Regions from separate parts of the Martinezella lusitana genome, predicted to be linked through region 2. Evidence: riboswitches for the same ligand, from Rfam matches in the RefSeq annotation. Region 2 holds a riboswitch; each other region holds the start of a gene.
What was found. Region 2 has a riboswitch for thiamine pyrophosphate ahead of thiM (hydroxyethylthiazole kinase). Riboswitches for the same ligand answer to the same signal wherever they lie in the genome.
Positions count from the first base shown of each region.

Region 1: another riboswitch for thiamine pyrophosphate. It lies ahead of thiB (thiamine ABC transporter substrate binding subunit); the one in region 2 lies ahead of thiM (hydroxyethylthiazole kinase).
Region 3: another riboswitch for thiamine pyrophosphate. It lies ahead of thiC (phosphomethylpyrimidine synthase ThiC); the one in region 2 lies ahead of thiM (hydroxyethylthiazole kinase).

Region 1 is NZ_CP050308.1:2,308,533-2,313,934, forward strand. It holds gene HB780_RS24910 (ABC-F family ATP-binding cassette domain-containing protein) at 1-879, opposite strand, end outside; gene HB780_RS24915 (thiamine diphosphokinase) at 882-1,535, opposite strand; gene HB780_RS24920 (MarR family winged helix-turn-helix transcriptional regulator) at 1,601-2,128, opposite strand; gene HB780_RS24925 (MDR family MFS transporter) at 2,346-3,881, shown strand; TPP riboswitch at 3,951-4,068, shown strand; gene thiB (thiamine ABC transporter substrate binding subunit) at 4,141-5,145, shown strand; gene thiP (thiamine/thiamine pyrophosphate ABC transporter permease ThiP) at 5,153-5,402, shown strand, end outside.
Region 2 is NZ_CP050307.1:803,158-808,559, forward strand. It holds gene HB780_RS06750 (3-oxoacyl-ACP reductase) at 1-420, opposite strand, end outside; gene thiD (bifunctional hydroxymethylpyrimidine kinase/phosphomethylpyrimidine kinase) at 417-1,238, opposite strand; gene thiE (thiamine phosphate synthase) at 1,235-1,870, opposite strand; gene thiM (hydroxyethylthiazole kinase) at 1,867-2,670, opposite strand; TPP riboswitch at 2,719-2,814, opposite strand; gene HB780_RS06770 (DUF1127 domain-containing protein) at 3,060-3,206, shown strand; gene yghU (glutathione-dependent disulfide-bond oxidoreductase) at 3,763-4,638, shown strand; gene HB780_RS06780 (hypothetical protein) at 4,824-5,402, shown strand, end outside.
Region 3 is NZ_CP050307.1:59,956-65,357, reverse strand. It holds gene HB780_RS03285 (transporter substrate-binding domain-containing protein) at 38-841, opposite strand; gene HB780_RS03280 (EthD domain-containing protein) at 1,168-1,488, shown strand; gene HB780_RS03275 (LacI family DNA-binding transcriptional regulator) at 1,544-2,566, shown strand; TPP riboswitch at 2,663-2,794, shown strand; gene thiC (phosphomethylpyrimidine synthase ThiC) at 2,890-4,716, shown strand; gene thiO (glycine oxidase ThiO) at 4,718-5,402, shown strand, end outside.

The DNA of each region.
Region 1 (5,402 bases), on a different replicon from region 2:
GTCATAGGCCTTGGTGATCTTATGTGCTTCGATCACCAGCTTGCCGCTCTCCTGGGCGTCGGCGGCAGCCCCCTGCACGGAACCCAAGGCGCCCCTATGACCACGATGGCGCGAGCGCATGTCGTGCAATTCACCGAGGCGGCGCATGTTGCGCTTGCGCCGCGCGGTGACGCCATAGCGCAGCCAATGTTCTTCGCGCTCGATCGCCTTGCCGAGCTTGTGCTGCTCCAGCTCCTCGGCTTCCAGCACCTGGTCGCGCCAGGCTTCGAAGAATGCAAAGCCGCGATCGAGCCGCCGCGAGGTGCCGCGATCGAGCCAGACGGTCGCCGTCGAGACTTTTTCAAGGAAACGACGGTCGTGCGAGATCAGCACCAGGGCGCTGCGGGTCTTCTGCAGCTCGCCTTCCAGCCACTCGATGGTCGGCAGATCGAGATGGTTGGTCGGCTCGTCGAGCATAAGGATATCCGGCTCCGGCGCCAGAACACGGGCAAGTGCCGCGCGGCGCGCTTCGCCACCCGAGAGCGTCTTCGGATCTTCCTCGCCGGTCAGCCCGAGATGCGAGAGCAGATAGGTGACACGATAGGGATCGTCGCCCGGCCCAAGCCCGGCCTCAGCATAGGCGGCGACCGTCTTGTAGTCGGCGAAATCCGGTGCCTGCTCGAGATAACGCACGGTCGATGACGGATGACGGAAGACTTCGCCGGACTGGGCCTCGACCATGCCGGCGGCGATCTTCAGAAGCGTCGACTTGCCCGAGCCATTGCGGCCGACCAGGCAGATCTTGTCGCCCGGCTCCACCTGCAGCCCAGCGCCGGCCAGGAGCGGAGCGCCACCGAAGCTCAGGAAGATGTCGTCCAGTTTCAGAATGGGAGGGGCCAAGATCAGACTCCGGTAAGGTCATAAGGGCGCGCAAGGACGATCGCCCTGCCGCTGCCGAGCGAAAGGCGCACAGGGCCTTCCGCGACATTGGAAATGGTGCGCGACGCCCCGAAGGGCAGATGGAAATCGCGCAAGGGATAGTGGGCATTGTGAATGAAGAGGCCCGTCAGGTCGCTGAAGCCGAGAACGGAAAACAGCGAGCCGGGGGGCAACGCCAGATCCATGTCGCCCGGCAGCAGCGGCACCGCCTCTTCGTCACCCGAGGTCAGCAGCACGTCGAAGCCTTTTTCGGCAAGCTGAATGCCGTAGAGCAGATGCTGGATCGCATGATCCGAACGCTCTCCGCCCATGGCGCCGACAAGGATCAGCCGCTTAGCGCCGCGATCGATCGCCTCGGTGATGGCGATCTCGCCATCCGTCGCCGCCTTCGCCGCCGGATAGGGCTGCTTCGGCACGCCAGGAAAAGCGCCGCGCAGGTCCGCTGGCGTCGAGTCGAAATCGCCGACCCAGACTTCAGGCGTCGCATTCAGCGCCACGGCGTGGCGCATGCCGCCATCCGCCGCGATGAAACGGCTGCCGGCCGTCGCCGCGCGCAGCCGGTCCGTGAGGCGCAGCTCGCCGCCGAGGAGGATGGTGAAGGTCGTGGATTGGCTCATGCGCCAAGCCCATAGCGCAAAGACATGTCCCTAGGGAAGAGCGCTGTTTGGAGCCAAGCCGGCATTCAGTCGGCGGTTTCCTTGAGACGCGTCTGAAAAGCATGCTCGTAGCCGCCGATGAAGCGGTCGAACAGATGCGAAAAGGCCTCGATATCCTCGGCCGACCAATCCGCAAGGATGCTTTCGATGAGCGCGAACTTCTGCGCCTGGATTTCGGCGAGCAACCTTTGCCCGAGCGTGGTCAGCACCACGACGATGCGCCGCGCATCCGCCTGCGATGCCTTGCGGCGCAGCACGCCTCGGGTCACCATCTCGGCGACGATGCGGCTTGCCCGCGAGGGGTCGATGCGCAGGATCTCGGCGATTGCCCCGACGGTCACTTCACCGGACACTTCCGCCCGCCTGACGGCATCGATGACGTCCAGATGCGAAAGCTCCAGCCCCGGCGCAACGTTCTGGATCGCCAGCCGCCCGATCATGCGGCGGCCCGTCATTAGGCGCATACGCGTCATCACCTGGCCGATGCGCAGCAGGTTCTCGTCTTCAGGCAGCGGCGTCGCTTCAATTTCTCGTGTGGTCGTTGCTGATGTCATTCCGCCAGCATATCAAAGATGGGCAGACATTAAAATATGCAAACGGCATTCATCTGCCGTTGACAATTATATGCCAATAGCACATATATTGCCCTGCAACATGTTGCCCTCGAATAGCCTACCCGAAAGCAAGATGCTGCGGATTCAGGAACTGGAGCGACCCATGCCCGTTCGGTCGAACGCGCGGCACTCCAGGCAAGCTCGGATTTCTCGTTCCATGGACATGCAGACCACGCCCGCGCCGCTCGTTGCGGATCACCGCCGCCGGCTTATCCTCTTCTTCTTCCTGATGACCGCCATGTTCATGGCAACGCTCGACAACCAGATCGTATCGACGGCGCTGCCGACGATCGTCGGCGAATTCGGGCATCTGGAACGCTTCGGCTGGATCGGCTCTGCCTATCTGCTGTCCCTTTCTGCCGTCATGCCGGTCTACGGCAAGCTCGGCGACCTCTTCGGCCGCAAGTATGTGATGATGACCGCGATCGCGATCTTCACCGTCGGCTCGGCCGTCTGCGGTCTTGCGGTGTCGATGGATACGCTGATCGCCGCCCGCGTCCTGCAGGGTCTTGGCGGCGGCGGCATCCTGGTGTCGATCTTCGCCGTCAACGCCGACCTCTTCGAGCCGCGTGAGCGCGCACGCTACCAGAGCTATTCCAGCCTGGTCTTGATGGCATCGGGTGCCATCGGCCCCGTTCTCGGCGGCACGATGAGCGACCTCTTCGGCTGGCGCTCGATCTTCCTCGTCAACGTGCCGATCGGCTTCATTGTGCTCACCGGCCTCGCCTTCATGCTGCCTTACCGCAAGCCGGCCCGTAAGCCGAAGATCGACTATGCCGGCGCGATCCTGCTGGCGCTCACCACCACCAGCATCGTGCTTGCCGCCGACGGTACGGAACTCTTCGGTTCGCTGCTGTCGCCGCAATGCCTTGGGATCATCGCCTTCGGGGCGCTCTGCGCGGTCGCCTGGGTCTTCGTTGAGCGCCGCGCGCCGGAGCCGATCGTGCCGCTAACGCTGTTCCGCAACCCGACCTTCGGCCTGCTCCTGATTATCTCCATTACCAGCGGCGCCGTTGCGATCGGCATGGTCAACTATTTCGCACTCTTCCTGCAAACGACGACCGGCCTGTCGCCGTCGGTGGCGGGTCTGCTCTTCATCCTGTTGACCGGCGGCATCGTCTGCGGCTCACTTTCGGCCGGCCGGCTGATTTCGGCCAGGGGCCGCTACAAGCCCTTTGCGATTGCCAGCGCCGCCTGCAGCACTATCGCCTTCGCAACACTGGCACAGGTTCATGCAGGTACGCCGATCGCCTTTATCGGCGCCCTGATGCTGCTGCATGGCATCGGCATCGGCCTGGCTCAGCAGGTGCCGGTCATCGGCATCCAGAACACCGCCGCCAGTCGTGACGTCGGAGCGGCGACCGGCGCCGTCACGCTGTCGCGCATGGGCGGCGCCTCCATCGCCATCTCCATCTACGGCGCCATCATCGCCGCCAAGCTCGGCAATGTCGGCGTCTCCATTCCCGGCGTCACCAACATCAAGGAACTGACGCCGAAGATGATGGCCGCCCTGCCGGACGCCACGCGCGAAGCGGTCGCCAGCGCCTATGCCAGCGCCTTCAGCCCGCTGTTCATGACGGCCGCCGCCATCTGCCTTGTCGGCCTGCTGACCTCGATCACGCTGAAGAACGTCCAGCTCCCGAGCGCCACCAAGAAGCTCGATAGCCAGGCCGCCGCTCACGCCGCCGAGTAAGCTGCGCATCCTCGCAATCGACAAGGGGGCACCCCCTTGTCATCCCCTCGTCACGGGGCTAAACCTGCCAACGCTCTAACGGGGTGCCTTATGTCTTTCAAAGACATCTGGCTGAGAGGCCTTCACCGGCCAACCCGCGGAACCTGATCCGGCTAACACCGGCGGAGGGATTAGACGCGTGACGAAATCATAGCGCCCTTTTCCCGTTCAAGACGAAACCAAGAGGAGGCGCTGCCATGCCCAACCGATCGCTGATGACATTCTTTGCCGGGCTGGCCTTTGCCACCGGCACCACCTTTTTGCCGCGCAGGCCGCAGAGGCCGCCGACAAGACGCTCACCATCTATACCTATGAAAGCTTCACCGCCGAGTGGGGTCCCGGCGCCAAGGTCAAGGCCGCCTTCGAGAAGACCTGCGGCTGCACGGTCAACTACGTCAGCGTCACCGATGGCGTGGCGCTGCTCTCCCGGCTGAAGCTGGAGGGCGCGGGCACCAAGGCCGACGTCGTTCTCGGCCTCGACACCAACCTCGTCGACGAGGCCAAGGACACAGGCCTGTTCGACACTAGCGGCGTCGATACATCCGCCCTCAAGGTCCCAGGTGATTTCAAGGACGATGTTTTCGTGCCCTATGACTACGGCCATTTCGCCGTGATCTATGACACCCAGACCATCAAGAACCCGCCGAAGAGCCTGAAGGAACTGGTCGAGGGCGATCCGTCGCAGAAGATCGTCATCGAGGACCCGCGCACTTCGACGCCGGGCCTCGGTCTGCTGCTCTGGGTCAAATCGGTCTATGGCGACAAGGCCGCCGACGCCTGGACGAAGCTCAAGGGCCGCATCCTGACGGTGACGCCCGGCTGGTCGGAAGCCTATGGCCTCTTCACCAAGGGCGAAGCGCCGATGGTGCTCTCCTATACGACCTCACCGGCCTATCACATGATCGAGGAGAAGACCGACCGCTATCAGGCGGCCTCCTTCTCCGAAGGACATTACATCCAGATCGAAGTGGCCGGCCTGATCAAGTCGTCGCCGAACAAGGATCTTGCTCGCGACTTCCTGAAGTTCATGGTCACGCCGGGCTTCCAGGACACAATCCCGACCAACAACTGGATGATGCCGGTCTCCGCCACCTCCGAGCCGCTGCCGGATGCCTTCAGCAAGCTGGTCGTTCCCGCCAAGACCTTCCTGATGAGCCCGGATGTCGTCGAGAAGAACCGCAAGGCCTGGATCGACGAATGGCTAACGGCCACCAGCACCAACTGACACCGACATGATACTGACGGCGCCTGAGAGACGACATGCCATAGCCGGCGGGGCATTCAGCCTTGCCGGCATCGCCGTCTTCATCGGCCTCGCCATCATCATCCTGCTTGCCGCCGGCATCGGATCCGGCGGCGGCAATCCACTCGCAGACCCCTATCTTCTCCGCGTGTTGCGCTTCACCCTGCTGCAGGCGACGCTCTCCACCCTGCTCTCCATCCTTTTTGCGATCCCGGTTGCCCGCTCCCTGGCACGACAGC
Region 2 (5,402 bases):
GCCGAAGCCAGCTTTCGCCATGGAAGGGCGCGCGGCCTGAATGAGATTGAGCGCACCTTGCAGGGCGGTGTCGAGTTGCGCGGCTACTGCCGTCCAGCTCAATGCATCAAGCTTCGGGCGGGCATCGCCGTTGAAGCTGAAATCGGCAAGCGCATTGTGGACGATTGTCGTCGGTGCGCCGAAATGGGCGGTGACTTCTTCCACCAGCCTTTCCGTTTCGTCTCGGCTGCGGATATCCGCCTGAAACGCTTGGGCATGGTCGCCGAGCCGGGCGGCAAGCGCCTCGGCGGGCTCGCGGCTGGTGCGATAATTGATGGCGACCTTCGCACCTTCGCGGGCGAAGGCTGCTGCGATCGCAGCGCCGAAGCCACGGCCGGCGCCGGAGACGATGACGATCTGCTGGTTAAGAGGCAGGCTCATTTCGGTTGTCCTTCTGTGTCTGGCCATAGCGCGTGAAAATGCTGAACCGGCCCGTGGCCGCTACCAACCGAAAGCGTTCCGGCCGCGGCAACGGCGCCTGCGAGGTACTGCTTGGCGGTGGCGACGGCTTCCGTCAGCGTCGCGCCCTTGGCGATCTCGGCGGCCAGGGCACTCGAGAGGGTGCAGCCGGTTCCGTGCGTGTTCTTGGTCGGAACGCGGCTGGCTTCGAACCACATCAGGCCTTCCGGACTTGCCAGCACATCAGGGCTTTCATCGCTATCGAGATGTCCTCCCTTGATCAGAACGGCCAGTGGCCCGAGTTTTGCCAGAGCTTGTGCCTGCCGCGCCATCGTCTCGCGATCTTCGGCGACCGGTTCGTGCAGAAGAGCCGCCGCCTCGGGCAAATTGGGTGTCAGCAGCGTTGCGAGCGGAAGAAGCCGCTGGGTCAGAATGTTAACGGCGTCGGCGGCGAGCAGCGCGGCACCTCCCTTGGCAATCATCACCGGATCAAGGACGATCGGAATGCCTCGATGCGGGGCGAGTGCCTCAACGACGGCCTCTGCGATGCCCGCATTCGCGATCATGCCGATCTTTACGGCGTCAACGCGGATATCGGCAAAGATCGCCTCGATCTGATCGGCGACGAATTGCGGCGGGACAGGATGAACGCAGGACACACCTTGGGTGTTCTGGGCCGTCAACGCAGTCAGCACCGCCATCCCATAGACGCCGCGTGCCGAAAACGCCTTCAGATCCGCCTGGATACCGGCGCCGCCGGACGGGTCGGAGCCGGCGATGGAAAGAACGTTGCGGATCATTGGCGTGCCTCCCTGATAGCTCTCGCGATTTCGGCGGCTGCGGCCTGCGGATCCGAGGTGCCGCAGATGGCGGAAACGAGGGCGATGCCGTCAGCACCGGCCAAAAGGGCGTCTGCCGCATGCACGGCCTTCAAGCCGCCAATCGCAACGGACGGAACGGGGCAGAGATCGATCATGCGGGCAAGGCCTGCAAAACCGATCGGCTGCTTGTGGTCGGGCTTTGTCGGTGTCGCGAAAACGGGACCGATCCCGGCATAGTCCACGAGGTCAGGATCAATGGCGGCAGCAAGCGCCTCTGTTTCCACCGAAAGGCCGAGGATCATATCGGGGCCGATCAGTCGGCGGGCGGTAAGGGCGTCCATGTCGTCCTGGCCGATATGCAAGCCGTCGGCGCCGATCGCGATTGCCGCCTCGATGTCGTCGTTGACGATAAGGCGCGCGCCGGTGCCCGCCAGAGCCTGCTTCAGCACGAGGCCGGTTTCGATCATGCTTGCGGTCGAAGCTTGCTTGTCGCGCAGTTGCACGATGGTGGCGCCACCGGCGACTGCGGCGCGTGCGGTTTCCACCATGCCGATACCGGCGCAGAGCACCGGGTCGAGCACGAGGTAAAGAGAGAGATCGAAGTGCTTCATAGCGAGATGATCCTAGCTTCGCTGTCGATCGCCTTTTCATCGAGCCCGGCCAGTGTATCGAGGAAACGCCATGAAAACGAACCGGGTCCGTCAGCTTCGCGGCCTGCTTGCTCGCCCGCCACTGCGAAGACGGCCAGTGCCGCGACCGTTGCGGCGAACGGTTGATCCGGTCTTGTCGCCGCGAAGGCGCCAACGAGGCAGGTCAGCGAGCAACCAAGCGCGGTCACCTGCGGCATGAGCGGCGAGCCGCCCTCTATGCGGCTGGCCTTGTTTCCGTCGGTGACGAAATCCGTGGCGCCGGTGACTGCAACGACCGTGTGATGCTTTTGGGCAAGCAGGACGGCGGCTTCCTCTGCCAGTTCGACAGGATCCCGGCTATCAACGCCCTGGCCACGGCTGGTGCCGCCGGCAAGCGCAATGATTTCCGAGGCATTGCCCCGAATGACCGTCGGATGCAGATCCAGCAACCCGGCGACTGCCTTTCGCCGGAAGGACGTGGCGTAGTGGGCGACGGGATCGAGAACCCAAGGCTTGCCCGCTTTGTTTGCCGCCTGCGCCGCTGATGTCATGCCGGCGAGCCAGCCGCTGGAAAGCGTGCCGATATTGATCGTCAACGCGCCGGAGATGGCGGCGAATTCGCCGGCTTCCTCCTCCGCATGCACCATCGCGGGAGAGGCACCGGCGGCGAGCATCACATTGGCGGCGATGTTCATCGCGACGAAATTGGTGATGCATTGCACCAGCGGCGGGTTTGCCCGCATGGCCGTTAACAGAGTGCCGGGAGTGGTCGGGTCTTGCATGTCGCCCTTTCGGGCGGGGCGAGACGCGAAGGGAGACGACGCAGCGTGCCGAGACCCCGAGCGACTCCCTCCGCCAGCATGATCTGGTTCAGGTTCAAAGGGTGCTTCTCAGCCCGTCATCGACGGACGCCCCTGTCTCTCATCACCGTCTTTTTCGCAGAGAACGGCTGCGCTGTCACCAGAAAATCGTCGGCCGTATCGTAATCGAGGTGAGCCAAAGCGAGCGGACACCGCGAGGCAGCTCCGCAACCCATGCATCAGTTGCATGGGTGCATTGAGACCTTAGCTATACAATCAACGAGGGTTTCGCACTACATCACTCTCATCGGAGCGGATGGAGCGCCAAGCACGGCAGCTCTGCTTCGAATACCCTAGGAAAGGGGATCATCATGAACGTAGCACGCTCTTTTAATAACTGGCTCAAGTATCGTCAGACGGTCGCCGAACTGGGCCGTATGTCCACGCGCGAACTGCATGACCTCGGCATCGGCCGTAGCGAAATCCGCAACGTCGCTCGTGCGGCCGTTGTTCGCTAACAGCGTAAAACGCTGATCTACAGTCAAAATTCTGCTAGCGCCTGCTTCCTCCCGAGCGGGCGCTTTTGCTTTGTACGCGCCACAGGCGAAGCGCGGCGTTTCCGGGTGAGGGGCTTGCCGCCTGAAAGCCGCCCGATTTTCGCATAATGCATAGCTGCCTTGCAAATAAATGCCTATGAAGTAAGCAGGTCTAGTGTATAGTCATATTCATCGAAGCAATGCACCTCCTCCCGCAGAGCTTCGATGATGCGGGCGCCCTTATCCTCCTCCCAAGGTCGCCTGCGGGAACGGCAGCACTCCTCCTCCCAGCTGCTGTTCGGTTCTTTTCGAAAAGCCTGCCGCACCTCCTCCCGCGGCAGGCTTTTTCGTTTTGGGCCGAGCCGAATTTCTCCGGCGACCCGACTGGGAACCAGTCAGATCCTCACGCGCAAATCCTGACGCCAATGTGATCCCGCCCTCTCGTAAAAATTGATCATGCCCCTATGTGCGTAATAGAGAACGCGCTAGATCGGTCGGTACGTCGCAATTGTATCCGCCGAAAATCAGGAGTTTGAGCATGACCGATTCTGCCGAATACACGCCGCCGAAGATCTGGGTCTGGAACAAGGCGAATGGCGGCCAGTTTGCCAATATCAATCGTCCGATCGCCGGGCCGACGCACGAAAAGGAATTGCCGGTCGGCCGCCATCCTCTCCAGCTCTATTCGCTGGGAACACCGAACGGGGTGAAGGTCACGATCTTGCTCGAGGAGTTGCTGGCGCTGGGCCATAGCGGCGCCGAGTACGATGCCTGGCTGATCAAGATCGGCGACGGCGATCAGTTCGGAAGCGGTTTCGTTGATGTTAATCCAAACTCCAAGATTCCGGCGCTGCTAGATCGTAGCGGCCCGACCCCGATCCGGGTCTTCGAATCCGGTTCAATCCTGACCTATCTCGCCGAAAAATTCGGGGCGTTCCTGCCGACCGAACAGCCGGCGCGCGCCGAATGCCTGTCTTGGCTGTTCTGGCAGATGGGCAGCGCTCCTTATCTCGGTGGCGGCTTTGGCCATTTCTACGCCTATGCGCCGACAAAGATCGAATACGCGATCGACCGTTTCGCCATGGAGGTGAAGCGCGAGCTCGACGTTCTCGACCGCCGTCTCGCCGAAAGCGAATATCTGGGTGGAAAGGACTATACGATCGCCGATATTGCCGTCTGGCCCTGGTATGGCGGACTAGTGAAGGGCTGGCAGTATGGCGCGGCCGAGTTCCTTCAGGTGCAGGATTACAAGAATGTCCAGCGCTGGGCCGAGGCAATCTTTGCACGACCGGCCGTGAAGCGCGGTCGCAAGGTCAATCGCCTGTCCGGCGATCCCGCCGACCAATTGCATGAGCGTCACGACGCCAGCGATTTCGACACCAAGACCCAGGACAAGCTTACGGCCGCTGGCTAAGCAACCTACTCATTCGTGCTTGAGCCCGTCGCCATCATGGCGGCGGGCTTTTCATATTTGCGACTACCGATGCTTTTCCGATCGGCACGTCAGCCTCGCTCCATCTTGTTTGGCCAAATGTCTCATAGACATCGATGCGCGCATTCGAAGTGCGTCGATGAAGGACCGCAAGGGGAATGCCGCGCATGCAAGAGAGCTTTGACGACCGTGCCTCCGGCCCCGCCTCGAGCAGCCAGTTGGACAATGATCGTGATGAGCTTCTCGCTTGTCTGGTGTCCGGCGGAGACGAGAGGCTGGATTGCGAACCCGTGACTGGCCTTAACATGTATGGCCACGGTCCATTGCCCCGGCCGCTGGATCTGGCCTTCGGTTCGTCGACCGCATCGACCATTTCCGCGCCAGCTTTCGCGGCAGTCGGCGCCTATCATGCGCAGCTTCTTCGGGAGATGGAGACGCATGCCGCCGCTGACATCTATGCGCGGGAGATCGCGAGGGTTCGAACGGAGTTGCTGCATCTGCTCGGCCTTGACGACGGCACGGAACAAGTGGACGCCGTCATGGCGACATCCGGTACCGATCTTCATCTTTTCGTCGCCGCGCTGCTGGCGCGCGAGGATAACCGGACATTGATGACCATAACGCTGATGGGCAATGAGACCGGGAGCGGGGTCATGGCTGCCGCTGCCGGCCGGCACTTCATGAACCGCGTCAGCAACGATCGCCCGGTTGCCAAGGGCGAGGAGCTCAGCCCCGGACAGGCCACG
Region 3 (5,402 bases), 740 kb from region 2:
GAATGTTTTCCGCCGGCGGGCACGGACGCAAACCCGATCAGAAGGACGGAAGCTGCGCCATCGGCCGGCCGGTCCACTTCACCGAGATCTTGTCGAGATCACCGGAGACTTTCATGAGATAGATTGAGGTATTCAGCCATTGGCGCAGTTCGAAATCATCGATCTTCGTCGCCATGGAGTTACCCTGCTGGAAGAAGGTGAAGCCGACCTGCAGACCCGCATCCGGACGCTGCTTGATGATCGCCTCGCCAACCGTGGACGGCACGGCCGCCGCGTCGGTCTGGCCGGCGATCAGCGCCTGCGCGCTGGTGGAATCATCCTCATAGACAACGATTTCTAGACCGGGAACCGCCGCCTTGCGCAATGCCGTTTCCTGCGACGAACCACGGTTCACCGCCACGCGCTTGCCTTGGAGATCCGACAGCTGGGTAAATTTCTGGTCCGGACCGGAAATGATGTCCATGTTGAAAGCGCTGTAGGGCTGGGTGAACATCACCGTCTTCGCCCGCTCGCCGGTCGGCGCCAGTGTTGCGACGAGGAAGTCCACCTTGCCGGTCTGCAACGCCGGAATACGCGAAGGCGGCGTCAGCGGAACCAGTTCCACCGGCAGAGAGAGATAGCCGGCAATCAGATTGGCGACGTCGACGTCATAGCCGCTCGGATTGCCCTTTTCATCGATCATGCCCATCGGCGGCGCACCGGTGAGAACGCCGATGCGCACCTTGCCGCGCGAAATGATGTCGTTCAGCGTCGTCGCATGCGCCTGTGTCGTCGCGAGCAGCCCCGTGGCGACAATACCGACCGCTGCCATGACCCCGCGCAGGGATTTCGAAATGTTCATGATGCTCCTCCATCTGTTGCTTTGTCACACTCCGCCGCTGCCCACTCCCCGGAGCTCTCGCGGTGGAAACTACCAACTTATTCACGGCACCTATGTTTGCGGTAACATAGGAAAACTGAATGAAAAAACCGCCCTGCCAAAGCCAGCAGTCCTGAACCGATTACTCCGTTCTCGCGGAATTAGAATGATAATCCCAACATTCATCCGCCGCTCCCGATCCGGCTCGCGCCATTTCGGTTGGTGGTTGCAATAGAACATGTTACCGGTATCATTGCAAGTCAGATAAGACACCGCTGTTTCGACACAGTCTCAAGGGAGGAAAATTCATGTTCACACGGTCCGCGATTTTCGAGGGCGCAATCCATGCCGGCCGCGAAGAGGAATTCTTTCGCATCGTCGAGGAAAAGCTGCTACCCGTGTGGAAGCGCATGCCGAATGCCCAGGCAGTGCGTGTGATGCGCACCGGGCGTAGCGACCCCGGAGCCGCGCCGATCATCATGGTCCAGGAAATCGATTATCCGACGATGGAAGCTGTGGAAGAGGCACTCGTCTCGCCCGTTCGCCTGGAAGGTCGCGCCATCACCGACGAGATGATGAGCATGTGCGACGGCCGGTTCTATCATCTCGTCTACCAACGGATTGCGTGAACCAAAAACAGGGGAAAACGTGGCGCATCCTTCAGACATATCCCGCAAGGCGACCATGAGCGACGTCTCGCGGCTTGCCGGCGTTTCGAAGATGACCGTGTCGCGCGTGCTGGCTGATCCGACGCTGGTCGCCGAACCAACACGCAATCGCGTGATGACGGCGATCGAGCAACTCGGCTACGTGCCGGACCGGACCGCCAGCTCACTTTCCTCGCGCCGGACCAACTTCATCACCGCGATCCTGCCGACGCTGACCAACGCCAATTTCGCCGACACCGCACAGGGCCTCGCGGGTGCGCTGCGCGCCGCCGACTACCAGCTCCTGATCGGCTATACCCTGTACAGCCTGGCGGAGGAGGAGCGCATCGTTCGCGCCATGCTGGCGCGACGCCCGGATGCGATCGTCATCGCCAGCGCGGTCCACACCAAGGCGACCAACGAGATGCTGCTGCGGGCGGGCATTCCGATCGTCGAAATCTGGGACGCGTCGGAACACCCAATCGACCATGCGGTCGGCTTTTCCAACTACGAGGTCGGGCGGCTGGCGGCCCGGCATCTCATCTCTCTCGGCCATCGCCGCATCGGCGCCATCGGATCGGCCGTGACCGCGGACGCTACCGACTTTCGCGGCGAAAGTCGCCTGCTCGGATTTGCCGCGACCCTCCGTGAGGCAGATCTTTCCGACGACTTCATCGTTCGCCAGAATGCCGCGCCCTCGTCCTACGATCACGGGGCTGAGGCGCTGAGCACGCTTCTCCAGCGGGCGCCCGACGTTCAGGCCGTCTTTGCGGTTTCCGACATTTCCGCCGTCGGCGCGCTGATGGAATGTCACCGCCGCAAGATCGTCATCCCGGACGACCTTTCCATTCTCGGCTTCGGTGATTTCGACATTGCCCGCCAATGCGTGCCGGCCTTGTCGACCATCCGCGTCGATGCCGCAATGATCGGTCGAAAAACCGGAGAGTTGCTACTGGCTATCCTGGAGCCGGACGGCACCGTCCCGCAACCGACGGAGAGCCGTCTGGATGTCGGCTTCGAACTCGTCACCCGCGAAACGACGAGCGCGCCCAAGACGTAGCAGTGTCGCTTGGCCGGACAGCCTCGCGGCCAAGCCTCAGTGTCATCGCCTCACCTGCGGGGTTGACATGACCCGAACCGAAAGCATAGCCTTCACGACATTCACCAGGGGGGTCCCGGCAAGGGGCTGAGATACTGCTGGACAACTCGGCTTTGCCGATTGTGGCGCAGTGACCCGTTGAACCTGATCCAGTTCATACTGGCGTAGGGACGGTGCAAGCGCTCGAAAGGCTTACGGATTCACGCGTGGAATCCTTGAGCCGGCGTCTTTTCATCATTCCGGCTGAGGACTGGGTCTCCAATCGCAACTTGGAGCCTCAAACCATGAATATCGCCGCAAAGAATGTAACCCCGACAGTCACCACCGGCCCCTTGCCGGCATCCCGGAAGATCTACATTCCGGGAGACATCCACCCAGACATTCGCGTGCCGATGCGCGAAATCAGCCTCCACCCGACATCGGGCGAGCCGCCTGTCATCGTCTATGATTCCTCCGGCCCCTACACAATCGAGGGTGCCGACATTCGTATCGAGCAGGGTCTCCCTGATCTGCGCCGCGAATGGGTGCTCGCCCGTGGCGACGTCGAATCCTATCAGGGCCGCCATGTCCGCCCCGAGGACAACGGCTTTGCTAGCGGCGAGCGGCTGACACCGGAATTTCCCACGCTGCGCCAGCCGCTGCGGGCAAAGGACGACAAGGCCGTCACCCAGCTCGCCTATGCGCGCGCCGGCATCATCACGTCCGAGATGGAGTTCATCGCCATCCGCGAAAACCTCGGCCGCAAGGCGCAGGCGGAGGCCATGGTTCGCGACGGCGAAAGCTTCGGCGCCCATATTCCGGATCATGTGACGCCCGAGTTCGTCCGTCAGGAAGTCGCGGCGGGACGGGCGATCATCCCTGCCAATATCAACCATCCGGAAGCCGAGCCGATGATCATCGGCCGCAATTTCCTGGTGAAGATCAACGCCAATATCGGCAATTCCGCCGTCACCTCGTCGATGGCCGAAGAGGTCGAAAAGATGGTCTGGGCGGCGCGTTGGGGTGCCGATACCGTCATGGATCTTTCGACCGGCCGCAATATCCACAATATCCGCGAATGGATCATCCGCAACTCACCGCTACCGATCGGCACCGTGCCGCTTTACCAGGCGCTGGAGAAGGTCGAAGGTATTGCCGAGAACCTGACCTGGGAGGTCTATCGCGACACGCTGATCGAGCAGGCCGAACAGGGCGTCGACTATTTCACCATCCATGCCGGCGTGCGGCTCCACTACATTCCGCTCACCGTCAATCGCGTCACCGGCATCGTCTCGCGCGGCGGTTCTATCATGGCCAAGTGGTGTCTCCATCATCACCGCGAAAGCTTCCTCTACGAGCATTTCGAGGAGATCTGCGACATCTGCCGCGCCTATGACGTCTCCTTCTCGCTCGGCGACGGCCTGCGCCCCGGTTCGATCGCCGATGCCAATGATGCCGCCCAGTTTGCCGAGCTGGAAACGTTGGGAGAGCTGACCAAGATCGCCTGGGCTAAGGATTGCCAGGTGATGATCGAAGGCCCCGGCCATGTGCCGATGCACAAGATCAAGGAGAACATGGATAAGCAGCTCAAGGTCTGCGGCGAGGCGCCCTTCTATACGCTCGGGCCGCTCACGACCGACATCGCGCCCGGCTACGACCACATCACCTCCGGCATTGGTGCGGCGATGATCGGCTGGTTCGGCACGGCGATGCTCTGCTACGTTACGCCTAAGGAGCATCTGGGTCTTCCGGATCGCAACGACGTCAAGACCGGCGTCATCACCTACAAGATCGCCGCCCACGCCGCCGATCTCGCCAAGGGGCATCCGGCAGCGCAACTGCGCGACGACGCGCTCTCCCGTGCCCGCTTCGAATTCCGCTGGGAGGATCAGTTCAACCTCTCGCTGGACCCGGAAACCGCCCGCAGCTTCCATGACGAGACTTTGCCGAAGGAGGCACACAAGGTCGCGCATTTCTGCTCCATGTGCGGCCCGAAATTCTGCTCCATGCGGATCTCCCACGACATCCGCGCCGAGGCGCAGAAGGAGGGTCTGGAGGCAATGGCGGCAAAATATCGCGAGGGCGGCGATCTCTATATGCCGATCGATGCCGTCGAGCCTTCGGCCGGCTGAGATGCGCGTCCTTGTCAAAGGGGTCGGCGTCGCCGGCCTCACCGTCGCGCATGAGCTCTACGCTCGCGGCGCCGACATCACCGTCTTCGACCCGCGCCCAGGGTTCGGCCATGCCGCATCCTGGCTCGCGGGCGGGATGCTGGCGCCCTGGTGCGAGCGTGAAAGCGCCGAGGAGGCCGTGCTCTTACGTGGCATGGACGCTCCCGATCGGTGGGATGCGATCCTACCTGGAGAGGTACACAGAAACGGGACGCTGGTGGTCACTCCGGCCCGCGATCACGGCGAGCTGAAGCGCTTCGCTAGCCGCACCACGGGTTATGAATGGGTGGAAGAAGAAGCTTTGGCCACGTTGGAGCCGGCACTTGCCGGGCGCTTCCGGCAAGGCCTGTTCTTTTCGCGCGAAGCTCATCTCGATCCACGGCGAGTGTTGAGGGCGCTGCAGGAGAAGCTTGGCAGACAGGGTGTCACCTTCGCCAGCGAGAATCCGACCGAACAGGGTTTCGACGATATTGTCGACTGCACCGGCGGCGCACGCATTGGAGAGACCCGCGAGTTACGCGGGGTGCGAGGCGAGATGCTCTACCTTCAGACCGATGAGGTCGAACTCATCAGGCCTGTCCGCCTACTGCACCCGCGTATTCCCGTCTATATCGTGCCGCGTGGCGACGGCCTTTTCATGGTCGGCG